DNA from 2 places in the Streptomyces sp. NPDC030296 genome. Region 2 is predicted to be linked to the other one. Evidence: riboswitches for the same ligand, from Rfam matches in the RefSeq annotation. Region 2 holds a riboswitch; the other holds the start of a gene.
What was found. A riboswitch is a leader RNA that binds a small molecule or an ion and turns the genes downstream of it on or off. The one in region 2 is predicted to bind cyclic di-AMP.
Positions count from the first base shown of each region.

Region 1: it holds a riboswitch for cyclic di-AMP, as region 2 does, so the genes downstream of both, ACZ4Z3_RS29855 (transglycosylase family protein) here and ACZ4Z3_RS18795 (M23 family metallopeptidase) in region 2, are expected to answer to the same signal.

Region 1 covers NZ_JBVICQ010000011.1:162,148-167,654, forward strand. The annotation lists gene ACZ4Z3_RS29845 (cytochrome P450 family protein) at 1-420, shown strand, start outside; gene ACZ4Z3_RS29850 (transglycosylase family protein) at 607-1,635, shown strand; cyclic di-AMP (ydaO/yuaA leader) riboswitch at 1,818-2,016, shown strand; gene ACZ4Z3_RS29855 (transglycosylase family protein) at 2,021-2,707, shown strand; gene eno (phosphopyruvate hydratase) at 3,130-4,410, shown strand; gene ACZ4Z3_RS29865 (FtsB family cell division protein) at 4,548-5,024, shown strand; gene ACZ4Z3_RS29870 (DUF501 domain-containing protein) at 5,058-5,507, shown strand, end outside.
Region 2 covers NZ_JBVICQ010000006.1:132,306-137,812, reverse strand. The annotation lists gene ACZ4Z3_RS18810 (bifunctional acetate--CoA ligase family protein/GNAT family N-acetyltransferase) at 1-208, opposite strand, end outside; gene ACZ4Z3_RS18805 (HPr family phosphocarrier protein) at 391-672, shown strand; gene ACZ4Z3_RS18800 (GntR family transcriptional regulator) at 863-1,576, opposite strand; gene ACZ4Z3_RS18795 (M23 family metallopeptidase) at 1,765-2,550, opposite strand; cyclic di-AMP (ydaO/yuaA leader) riboswitch at 2,563-2,735, opposite strand; gene ACZ4Z3_RS18790 (M16 family metallopeptidase) at 2,961-4,349, opposite strand; gene ACZ4Z3_RS18785 (M16 family metallopeptidase) at 4,346-5,507, opposite strand, start outside.

The DNA of each region.
Region 1 (5,507 bases), on a different contig from region 2:
GAGACCGCCCTGCTGGAGACCGGTGTCGAGGAACTCCTCCGCTACGACGGGCCGGTGGAGCTGGCCACCTGGCGGTTCGCCACGCGGCCGCTCACCGTCGGCGGGCAGGACATCGCCCCCGGCGACCCGGTGCTGGTGGTCCTCGCGGCGGCCGACCGCGACCCCGCCCGTTTCGCCGACCCCGACACCCTCGACCTGTCCCGCCGCGACAACCAGCACCTCGGCTACGGCCACGGCATCCACTACTGCCTGGGCGCGCCCCTCGCCCGCCTGGAGGGGCAGACCGCGCTGGCGACGCTCCTCACCCGCCTGCCCGACCTGCGGCTCGCCGCCGACCCGGCGGACCTGCGCTGGCGCGGCGGGCTCATCATGCGCGGACTGCGCACCCTTCCCGTCGAGTTCACACCGCGTCAGGGCTGATGAACGGCCTGTGCCCTTATCAGGATCAGCGGCCGAAGGTGACGCACCCTCAAGTTCGTGATCTTCACGTGATCTCCGCTGCATTAACTTGTGACAACTGATCGTCTACGGCTACGTTCACACGTCAGTGCGAAGGGTCGTCACATCCCTCGCACAGATCTCTGCTGTCGCGTGAAAGGCAACCGCATGCTCTCCGGGAACGGTCGTCACCGTCGCCCCCGTCAGGCTCCGGCACTCCTCGTCGCGGCGGGAGTGACCGGCTCCGCCATCGCCATCCCGCTCCTCGGCGCCACCGGCGCGAGTGCGGCCAGTGGAACCACCTGGGACCAGGTGGCGGAGTGCGAGAGCGGCGGCTCCTGGAGCGCGGACACCGGGAACGGACGCTACGGCGGCCTCCAGATCTCCCAGGCCGACTGGGAGAACCACGGCGGCCTCGACTACGCGACCAGCCCCGACCAGGCCAGCCGTTCGCAGCAAATCGCGGTCGCCGAGAGGATCCTCGACGACCAGGGTGTGGGCGCCTGGTCGACCTGCGGACTCCTCCACAACCTCGACGGCGACTCCGCCTCGGCCGACGTGAACACCGGGGTGGCGGGCGATTCGTCCAGCTCTGGTGATTCGTCCGGTTCGTCCAACTCGTCGGGCATCTCCACCAAGTCCAGCGACTCGTCTGATTCCTCGGAGTCATCTGACTTGTCCGGTTCGTCGGATTCGTCCTCTCGTGCCTCCGGGGACTCCGCCAAGGCCGACGCGGACGCGGGCGACTCCTCCGAGTCCGCTGAGTCCTCGGGCTCCGGCCGCGTCGGCGGTTCGCAGGAATCCGGCAGCTCGGCCGAGGTCGACGCCAAGAATGGCGACTCGGACAACTCCACGCCGGGCGACACCCCTTCCACCAGCGGCGATGCCGACGCCGGCACCGGTCGCCACCGTGGCGCCAGCGCCGAGGAGGGCGTCCACACGGACGTGGCCGACTCCCGTGGCGACGCCTCCACCGGCCGTCATGCCTCCCGTGGCGGCGACGCGTCCCGCGAGGCTGTCGACGGCTCGTACACCGTCCGCCCCGGGGACAGTCTGACGGCCATCGCCGACTCCCTTGAGCTGACCGGCGGGTGGCGGGAGCTGTACGCCGAGAACGAGGGCACGGTCGGGACCGACCCGGACCTCATCCTTCCCGGTCAGACCCTGGAAGTCGGTGCCGAAACGGGCGAAAAGTAGCGGCAGTTCGGGTCACGGTTCGCCCCTTAATGCCCGTTTTGATCTCGGTGGGAGATGAATCACAGACCCCCTGATCGTCTTTGAAATTCGGCGAATCACGTGTTTACGGTCGTGACCGCTCGCCACAGCGGGCCCCTGCGGTCGTCACGCCGAATCCTGCCGACGGCCGCTCGGAACAGTCGTCGCGTCAAGCGCCGTAGGCAGGAGCGGGGGACCCAAGGTTTGTGCCGGGTCCGGCGGTTGAGGCCCTTGGGGTCACACCGCCGGCACCGGCTCGGGGTGAAGCCGCATCACGTGAGCCGAAAGGCGAGCGGGTGCGGCCGGGCAACTCAACCGGCCCGAACCCGACAGCTCACCTCGTAGGCGTCGGTGAGGGGATCACTCCATGCTGTTTTCCAGCAAGGGCAAGCACCGCCGTCCGTCCAAGACCGCCCGCGCCATCGCCGTCGCCGGTGTCACCGGCGCCGCCGCGATAGCCGCCCCGCTCATGGCGGCCGGCAGCGCCTCCGCCGCCACCGCGTCCGAGTGGGACGCCGTCGCCCAGTGCGAGTCCGGCGGCGACTGGACCATCAACACCGGCAACGGCTACTACGGCGGTCTGCAGTTCTCGGCCTCCACCTGGGCCGCTTACGGCGGTACGCAGTACGCCTCCACCGCCGACCAGGCCAGCAAGGCCCAGCAGATCGCCATCGCCGAGAAGGTCCTCGCGGGCCAGGGCAAGGGTGCCTGGCCGGTCTGCGGCAAGGGCCTGTCCGGCGCCTCGTACGACGGTGCCGCCGCCTCCTCCGGCAACTCCGGCTCGAGCCCCTCCTCGTCCTCTTCCTCCTCGCAGAAGAGCACCCAGGAGACCCGCGCCTCGCGTTCCTCCGAGCGCGCCACCGTCGAGACCCCGACCGGCAAGAAGGTCAAGAAGGGCGACGGCGAGTACAAGGTCGTCAAGGGCGACACCCTCAGCAGCATCGCCGCGAAGAAGAACGTCAAGGGTGGCTGGGAGAAGCTCTTCGAGCTGAACAAGGACATCATCGACGACGCCGACTTCATCTACCCCGGCCAGCAGCTCCACCTGAGCTGACGGCCGGTTCCGGACGGTCGCCGCGGCCGGGCCCCTGGGGTCCGCCGCGGCCTGGCCGGGACCGCGGTTCGGCCGGGCCGAAAAAAAGGCCGCTCCCCGGCTGAACCGGGGTCCGCTCACAGCCGTGTCCTCCTGAGTGAAGACCTCGTGAGGGCCGTCCCCCGTCCCCACGGGCTCCCCGCCCCGGTGCGCATTCCCCCGTACGCACCGGGGCGGGGTTTTTCTGTGTCCGGGGCCGTCGCGCTCCCCCTTCTGTTCACTTTCCTGCCCACCCCCCTTTGTTCCGAGCTGGAACAATGGGTACGGTCTGTCTGTCCACGGGACGGTCGGTCGGCTGCCGACGGCCCCGGGGCGGTTAGGCTCTAGTCGCACGGCCCCCGTGGCCCCGCACCAACGCGTCACATCCCAAGAAGGAGATGCTCGTGCCGTCCATCGACGTCGTCGTAGCCCGGGAAATCCTGGACTCCCGAGGCAACCCCACGGTCGAGGTCGAGGTCGGCCTCGACGACGGCAGCACCGGTCGTGCCGCCGTCCCGTCCGGCGCCTCCACGGGCGCCTTCGAGGCCATCGAGCTCCGTGACGGCGACCCGAACCGCTACCTCGGCAAGGGCGTCGAGAAGGCCGTCCTCGCCGTGATCGAGCAGATCGGCCCGGAGCTGGTCGGCTACGACGCCACCGAGCAGCGCCTGATCGACCAGGCCATGTTCGACCTGGACGCCACCGACAACAAGGGCTCCCTCGGCGCCAACGCCATCCTCGGCGTCTCCCTCGCCGTCGCCCACGCCGCCTCCGAGGCCAGCGACCTCCCGCTCTTCCGCTACCTGGGCGGCCCGAACGCGCACCTGCTGCCCGTTCCGATGATGAACATCCTGAACGGCGGCTCGCACGCCGACACCAACGTGGACATCCAGGAGTTCATGATCGCCCCGATCGGCGCGGAGTCCTTCTCCGAGGCGCTGCGCTGGGGCGCCGAGGTCTACCACACCCTCAAGAAGGTCCTGAAGCGCAAGGGCCTGAACACCGGCCTCGGCGACGAGGGCGGCTTCGCCCCGAACCTGGACTCCAACCGCGCCGCCCTCGACCTCATCCTCGAGGCCGTCAACGAGGCCGGCTACACCCCCGGCGAGCAGATCGCCCTGGCGCTCGACGTCGCCGCCTCCGAGTTCTACAAGGACGGCGTCTACGTCTTCGAGGGCAAGGAGCGCACCGCCGCCGAGATGACGGACTACTACGCGGAGCTCGTCGACGCGTACCCGCTCGTCTCCATCGAGGACCCGCTGTTCGAGGACGACTGGGACGGCTGGAAGACCATCACCGAGCGCCTCGGCGACAAGGTGCAGCTCGTCGGCGACGACCTGTTCGTCACCAACCCCGAGCGCCTCGCCCGCGGCATCGAGGAGGGCGCGGCCAACGCGCTGCTCGTCAAGGTCAACCAGATCGGCTCGCTCACCGAGACCCTGGACGCCGTCGAGCTGGCCCAGCGCAACGGCTTCAAGTGCATGATGTCCCACCGCTCCGGCGAGACCGAGGACGTCACCATCGCCGACCTCGCCGTCGCCGTGAACTGCGGCCAGATCAAGACCGGCGCCCCGGCCCGCTCGGACCGCGTCGCCAAGTACAACCAGCTGCTGCGCATCGAGGAGATCCTCGACGACGCCGCGGTGTACGCCGGCCGCAGCGCCTTCCCGCGCTTCAAGGGCTGACCTGCTCGCCACGGGCACAGCAAGGGCTGACCCCGTAGGGCGGCAGTAGGAAGCGTCGCACGTACGTCCCCGTACCCGGTCCCGTACCGTGTGCGGGGACGTACGCACGTTGGGCCCGTAGGAAGGGGAAGTGGGACATGCCCGTGAAGGACCGGGACCGTTTCTCCACCGCGACCCGGCTGAAGCTGCTCGGTGAGCAGACGGCCGCCCGGGTCTACCGCTCCCAGACCCGGCGCCAGGCGCGCCGCTCCCGGCTCACCGGCCGGGCCGCGCTGCTCGCCCTCGTCCTCTGCTCGATGATCGTGGCCCTCGCCTACCCCATAAGGCAGTACGTCTCCCAGCGCGCCGAGATCGCCGACATGCGGCGCCAGCGCCAGGAGGCGCGCGAGCGCGTCGAGGAGCTGCGCGACCTCAAGGCACGCTGGCAGGACGACGCGTACGCCGAGCAGCGCATCCGGGAGCGGCTGCACTACGTCATGCCGGGCGAGACCGGCTACACCATGATCGACCCGGACGCGGCGAAGCAGTCCCGCACGACGCAGGGGGCGGCCCACCTCCCCTGGTACACCAACGTCTGGGACGGGGTCGACAAGGCCGACGCCGCCGCCCAGTAACCGACCAGAGCTCCAGAGGACTTACGTACAGGTATGGACACGCCCCCGCCCTCCACCCCGCGCACCGAGCCCACCGACGCGGATGTCGAGGCCTTCCAGCAGCAGCTCGGGCGCCCGCCGCGCGGACTGCGCGCGATCGCGCACCGGTGCCCGTGCGGGCAGCCGGACGTCGTCGAGACGGCGCCGCGCCTGCCGGACGGGACGCCGTTCCCGACGACGTACTACCTGACGTGTCCGCGGGCCGCCTCCGCGATCGGCACGCTGGAGGCGAACGGCGTGATGAAGGAGATGACGGAGCGCCTGGCGACCGACCCCGAACTCGCCGCCGCGTACCGGGCCGCGCACGAGGACTACATCGCCCGCCGGGACGAGATCGAGGTCCTGGAGGGCTTCCCGAGCGCGGGCGGCATGCCGGACCGCGTGAAGTGCCTCCACGTCCTCGTGGCGCACTCCCTGGCCGCCGGCCCCGGGGTGAACCCGCTG
Region 2 (5,507 bases):
AGCGGTGGACGTCCTTGGCGGACAGGCGAGGGTACGGCGCGAAGAAGCGGTAGTACTTCGACTCGTCGGAGACCTGCTCGTAGAAGCTGACCAGACGCTCGGCGTCATCAACGGTGATGGGCCGGACGCGTGCGGTGCCGCCGTCGCGCAGCACCACGTCGGCCTCCCAGTGGGCGGGGTACTCGTGCCGGTCCGACGAGGTCTGCATGGGCCCCAGAGTACGGCTCGCGTCCGACGACGGCGCGGGGCAGTCTGGGGAATCACGACAGCCGGTGCGCGGTCAGGCCGTGGGCCCGTTCCGGTGACGCTTCACGATATGGGAAACTGGTCTAGACAACCCGGTCTAGACCTCTTCGAGGTACCCGAGACACACCTGAAGGGCAGCATCACATGGCTGAGCGCCGCGTCAACGTCGGCTGGGCCGAGGGCCTCCACGCCCGCCCCGCTTCCATCTTCGTCCGGGCCGCCACGGCCTCCGGTATCCCCGTGACGATCGCCAAGGCCGACGGCAACCCCGTCAACGCCGGTTCCATGCTGGCGGTCCTGGGCCTGGGCGCCCAGGGCGGCGAGGAGGTCGTCCTCGCCTCCGACGCCGAGGGCGCGGACGCCGCGCTCGACCGTCTGGCGAAGCTCGTCGCCGAGGGCCTCGAGGAGCTCCCCGAGACGGTCTGACCCACGCGGCAGCGGCCGGAAGGCCACTCGCGGCAGCACTGAAGGGCTCGTCCGATTTATCGGGCGAGCCCTTCGCATTTCCCTGGGCAGAGGGGTCGGATAAATCTGTCCGCGACGTCGTTAAATCCGTCCGCGGGCAGCAGAAATTACGCCCCTCGAATTCATACCTTCTTTGTATACGGCCCTCGTGTTAATGCCGCAGACTCGGCGTGTTTACGGGGTGTTGCGAAGTCCTCACACGGTCCGGTCGGTCGGGACGCTCCGGCGTCGCGGGCCGGCCGGGAAAGCGCAGCCGGTGCGCCGAGGTGGCCCGCTCGGTGTGCAGAGCGGTGATCGTCCGCGCGCGCTCGCTGTCACCGCGGGCCACGGCGTCCACGATGCCGCCGTGCTCGGCCCAGGACTCCACGGGGTTGGCCGGCGCCTCGACCGCGTACATCCAGGCGATCTTGTGCCGTAGCTGGGCGAGCGTCGAGGTCAGGGCAGGGCTCCCGGAGGCCTGGGCGAGCGTCTCGTGGAACCAGCCGCCCAGGGAGCGCAGATCCTCGCTGTTGCCCCGCCTGGCCCGCTCCTGGCCCAGCCTGACCAGGCCGCGCAGGACCTTCAGGTGCGCCTCCGTGCGGCGCTGGGCGGCGCGGGCGGCGCCGAGGGGCTCGAGCAGCATGCGCATCTCCAGCAGGTCGGATGCCTCCTGCTCGGTCGGCTCGGCGACGCACGCGCCCGCGTGCCTGCGGGTCACCACGAAGCCCTCGGCCTCCAGCGTGCGCAGTGCCTCGCGCACGGGGACGCGGCTCACGCCGTAGCGGCGGGCGAGCAGTTCCTCGGTGAGGCGGCTGCCGCGCTCGTAGACACCCGCGACGATGTCATCACGGATCGCCGTGCATACCGAGTGCGCCGGAATACGCATGACCGACCTCCGCCTTAATCCCCGTGAAACGTCATTGATTGACGTGTGTTCAGCTGACTCTATTGCAGCGGGCCGGAATTTCCGATGGCGGGCCGGAATCCATGGATATTTTTTGGACAGCGGGTACGCCGCAACAAGGAAAGCCCCGGCTCGGTGAGCCGGGGCCTCCTGAAGCGGTGAGGCTTTCGTCAGACGTTCACGCCGTGCGAGCGCAGGTACGCGACAGGGTCGATGTCCGAGCCGTACTCGGCCGTCGTGCGGGCCTCGAAGTGCAGGTGCGGGCCGGTGACGTTGCCGGTCGCCCCGGAGAGGCCGATCTGCTGGCCGGGGGTGACCGTCTGGCCGACGGAGACGCTGATGGACGACAGGTGGCCGTACTGGGTGAACGTGCCGTCGTTCATCTTGATCACGACGTTGTTGCCGTACGCGCCGCCCCAGCCGGCCTCGACGACGGTGCCGGCGCCCACGGCGTGGACGGGCGTGCCGGAGGCGGCGTGGAAGTCGACACCGGTGTGGCTGCCGGAGGACCAGACGGCGCCGCCCGACTTGTAGCCGGTGGAGATGTAGGAGCCGGTGATGGGAGAGACGTACGCGTTCAGGCGCTCGCGCTCGGCGGCGCGGGCGGCACGTGCCTTGATCTCCTCGCGCTCCTCGGCGGCGGCGCGCTCCTGCTTCGCCTTCTCGGCGGCGGCCTTGCGGGCCTCCTCCTGCGCCTTCTGCTTGACGGCGGCCACCTCGGCGGCCTGCTGCTGAGCGGCCGCCTGGGCGTCGACCTGCTCGGCGACCGTGTCACCGAGGACGATGATCTGGTTCAGCCCCGTCTGCTCGGGGGCGGGCTCCGCTGCGAGCGCCGGGACGGCGACGGTGCCGACGACACCGGTGGTGGTGAGAGCGGCGACGCCCACGGTCCTCGTGGTCGTGCGCTTCACGCGGCCGGGACGGCGGTGCTTCCCGGGAGCGCGGGTGAACGCCATGGAGTGGCTGATCCTTTCCTTCCCTCTCGCCTACCGGGTTAGCTGACGGGTTCGGAGCAGGAAGGTCTCCTACGGACACCCCTCGTTTCGCGAAGCTCGCGAAGGGCACCCGATTCACCCCAGGGACTGCGGTGGGTCCCCGGCTCCCCTGGCTCGCGCCGTGGGGGACTCGGCGATGACTGTCCGGTGCCGCGGGTGCGGCGAACTGCTGGCGAACAGCCGGACCGACGCTAAGCGGGCCGCCTCCGAAATAACAAACGCATCACGGGTTTTGAGGCATACGCCACAGGTCAGACGTGCAACCTCCCCCATCAATGCGAGCAATACGGGCAAACAGGGGCCCCGGTGACACTTCCGTCACCGGGGCCCCTCGTCGGCCTGCCCGCCCGCGAGCCGGTTGCCCTCGGCTTCTACTCGGCGGGTACGACGGTGACTTCGCCGATCCCGAGGGCCCTGACCGGCTCCTCGATCTGCGCGGCGTCACCGACGAGGACGGTCACCAGACGGTCCACCGGGAAGGCGCTCACGACGGCCGCGGTGGCCTCCACGGTGCCGGTGGCGGCGAGCTGTCGGTACAGCGTCGACTGGTAGTCGTCCGGCAGGTGTTGCTCGACCTGGTCGGCCAGGGTGCTCGCCACGGCGGCTGCCGTCTCGAACTTGAGAGGGGCGACCCCGACGAGGTTCTGCACGGCGACGTCCCGCTCGGCGTCGGTCAGGCCCTCGGCGGCGAGGGTGCGCAGCACCGTCCACAGGTCGTCGAGCGCCGGACCGGTGTTCGGTGTGTCCACGGAACCGCTGATGGCGAGCATCGAGACACCGGAGCCGTCGGGCGCGGAGCGCAGCACCTGGCCGAACGCGCGCACGCCGTAGGTGTAGCCCTTCTCCTCGCGCAGGACGCGGTCCAGGCGGGAGGTGAGGGTGCCGCCGAGGCAGTAGGTGCCGAGCACCTGGGCCGGCCACACCCGGTCGTGCCGGTCGACGCCCACGCGGCCGATGAGCAGCTGCGTCTGGACGGCGCCGGGACGGTCCACGATGACCACGCGCCCGGTGTCGTCGGCGCTCACCGCCGGCATGGTGCGGGGCTTGGCCGGGGAGCCCGTCCAGGCGCCCAGGGTGTCGCCGAGCACCGCGTCGAGGTCGACGCCGGTGAGGTCGCCGACGATCACGGCGGTGGCCGTCGCCGGGCGGACGTGCCGCTCGTAGAAGGCGCGTACGGCGGCGGAGTCGATGCTCGCCACGGTCTCCTCGGTGCCCTGGCGGGGGCGGGACATGCGGGAGTCCGCCGGGAACAGCTGCTTGGAGAGCTCCTTCGCGGCCCGGCGGCCCGGGTTCGCGGTCTCGTGCGGGATCTCGTCGAGCCGGTTGGCCACGAGCCGCTCGATCTCACTGTCCGCGAACGCGGGGGCCCGCAGGGCGTCGGCGAGCAGACCGAGCGCCTTGCCCAGCCGCGACACGGGCACTTCGAGGGAGAGGCGGACGCCGGGGTGGTCGGCGTGCGAGTCGAGGGTGGCGCCGCAGCGCTCCAGCTCGGCGGCGAACTCCTCGGCGGAGTGCTTGTCGGTGCCCTCGGAGAAGGCCCTCGTCATGATCGTGGCGACGCCGTCGAGTCCGGCGGGCTCGGCGTCGAGGGGGGCGTCGAGGAGAACCTCGACGGCGACGACCTGCTGGCCGGGGCGGTGACAGCGGAGCACCGTCAGGCCGTTGTCCAGGGTGCCGCGCTCGGGCGCCGGGAACGCCCAGGGCCTGGCCTCGCCGGCCTGGGGCTGCGGGTGGAAGTCCATGGTCGCGAGCTCGGTCACTTCGCCGACTCCTCGTTCTCGTCGGTGGTCGCGTCGGCGTCCGTCGCCGCGCTCTCGGCCTCGTCGTCGGCGTCGTCGACGGGTTCGTAGACGAGCACCGCGCGGTTGTCGGGCCGCAGGCGGGCCTTGGCGACCTCCTGGACCTCCTCGGCGGTCACGTCGAGTACCCGGTCGACGGCGGTGAGGGCGAGCTTGGGGTCACCGAACAGGACCGCGAAGCGGCACAGTTCGTCGGCGCGGCCCGCGACCGTGCCGAGCCGGTCCAGCCACTCGCGCTCCAACTGGGCGTGGGCGCGCTCCATCTCCTCGGCCGTGGGGCCCTCCGCGGCGAACCGGGCGAGCTCCTCGTCGACGGCGGCCTCGATGACGGGCACCTCGACGTCGCCGGAGGTCTTGACGTCCATCCAGGCCAGGGACGGGGCGCCGGCCAGGCGCAGCAGACCGAACCCGGCCGTCACCGCCGTGCGGTCGCGGCGCACGAGCCGGTTGTAGAGGCGGGAGGACTCGCCGCCGCCGAGGATGGCGAGGGCCAGGTCGGCCGCGTCGCACGCGCGTGTGCCGTCCTCCGGGAGGCGGTAGGCGGCCATCAGCGCACGCGCGGGCACCTTCTCCTCGACGACCTCGCGGTGCTGCTCGCCGATGACGTCGGGCAGGCCGCCGTCACGCGGCTGCGGCTTGCCGTCGTAGGACGGGATGGAGCCGAAGTACTTCTCGATCCAGGCGAGGGTCTGCTCCGGGTCGATGTCGCCGACGACCGAGAGGACGGCGTTGTTCGGGGCGTAGTACGTCCGGAAGAACTGGCGGGCGTCCTCCAGGCTGGCCGCCTCCAGGTCCTCCATGGAGCCGATCGGGGTGTGCCGGTAGGGGTGGCCCTCCGGGTAGGCGAGCCGGAAGATCCGCTCGAACGCGGTGCCGTACGGCACGTTGTCGTAGCGCTGCCGACGCTCGTTCTTGACGACGTCCCGCTGGTTGTCCAGGTTCTTCTGGTCCAGCGCGAACAGCAGGCTGCCCATGCGGTCGGCCTCCAGCCACAGCGCGAGCTCCAGCTGATGGGCGGGCATCGTCTCGAAGTAGTTGGTGCGCTCCCAGCTGGTGGTGCCGTTGAGCGAGCCGCCGGCGCCCTGGACCAGCTCGAAGTGGCCGTTGCCCGAGACCTGC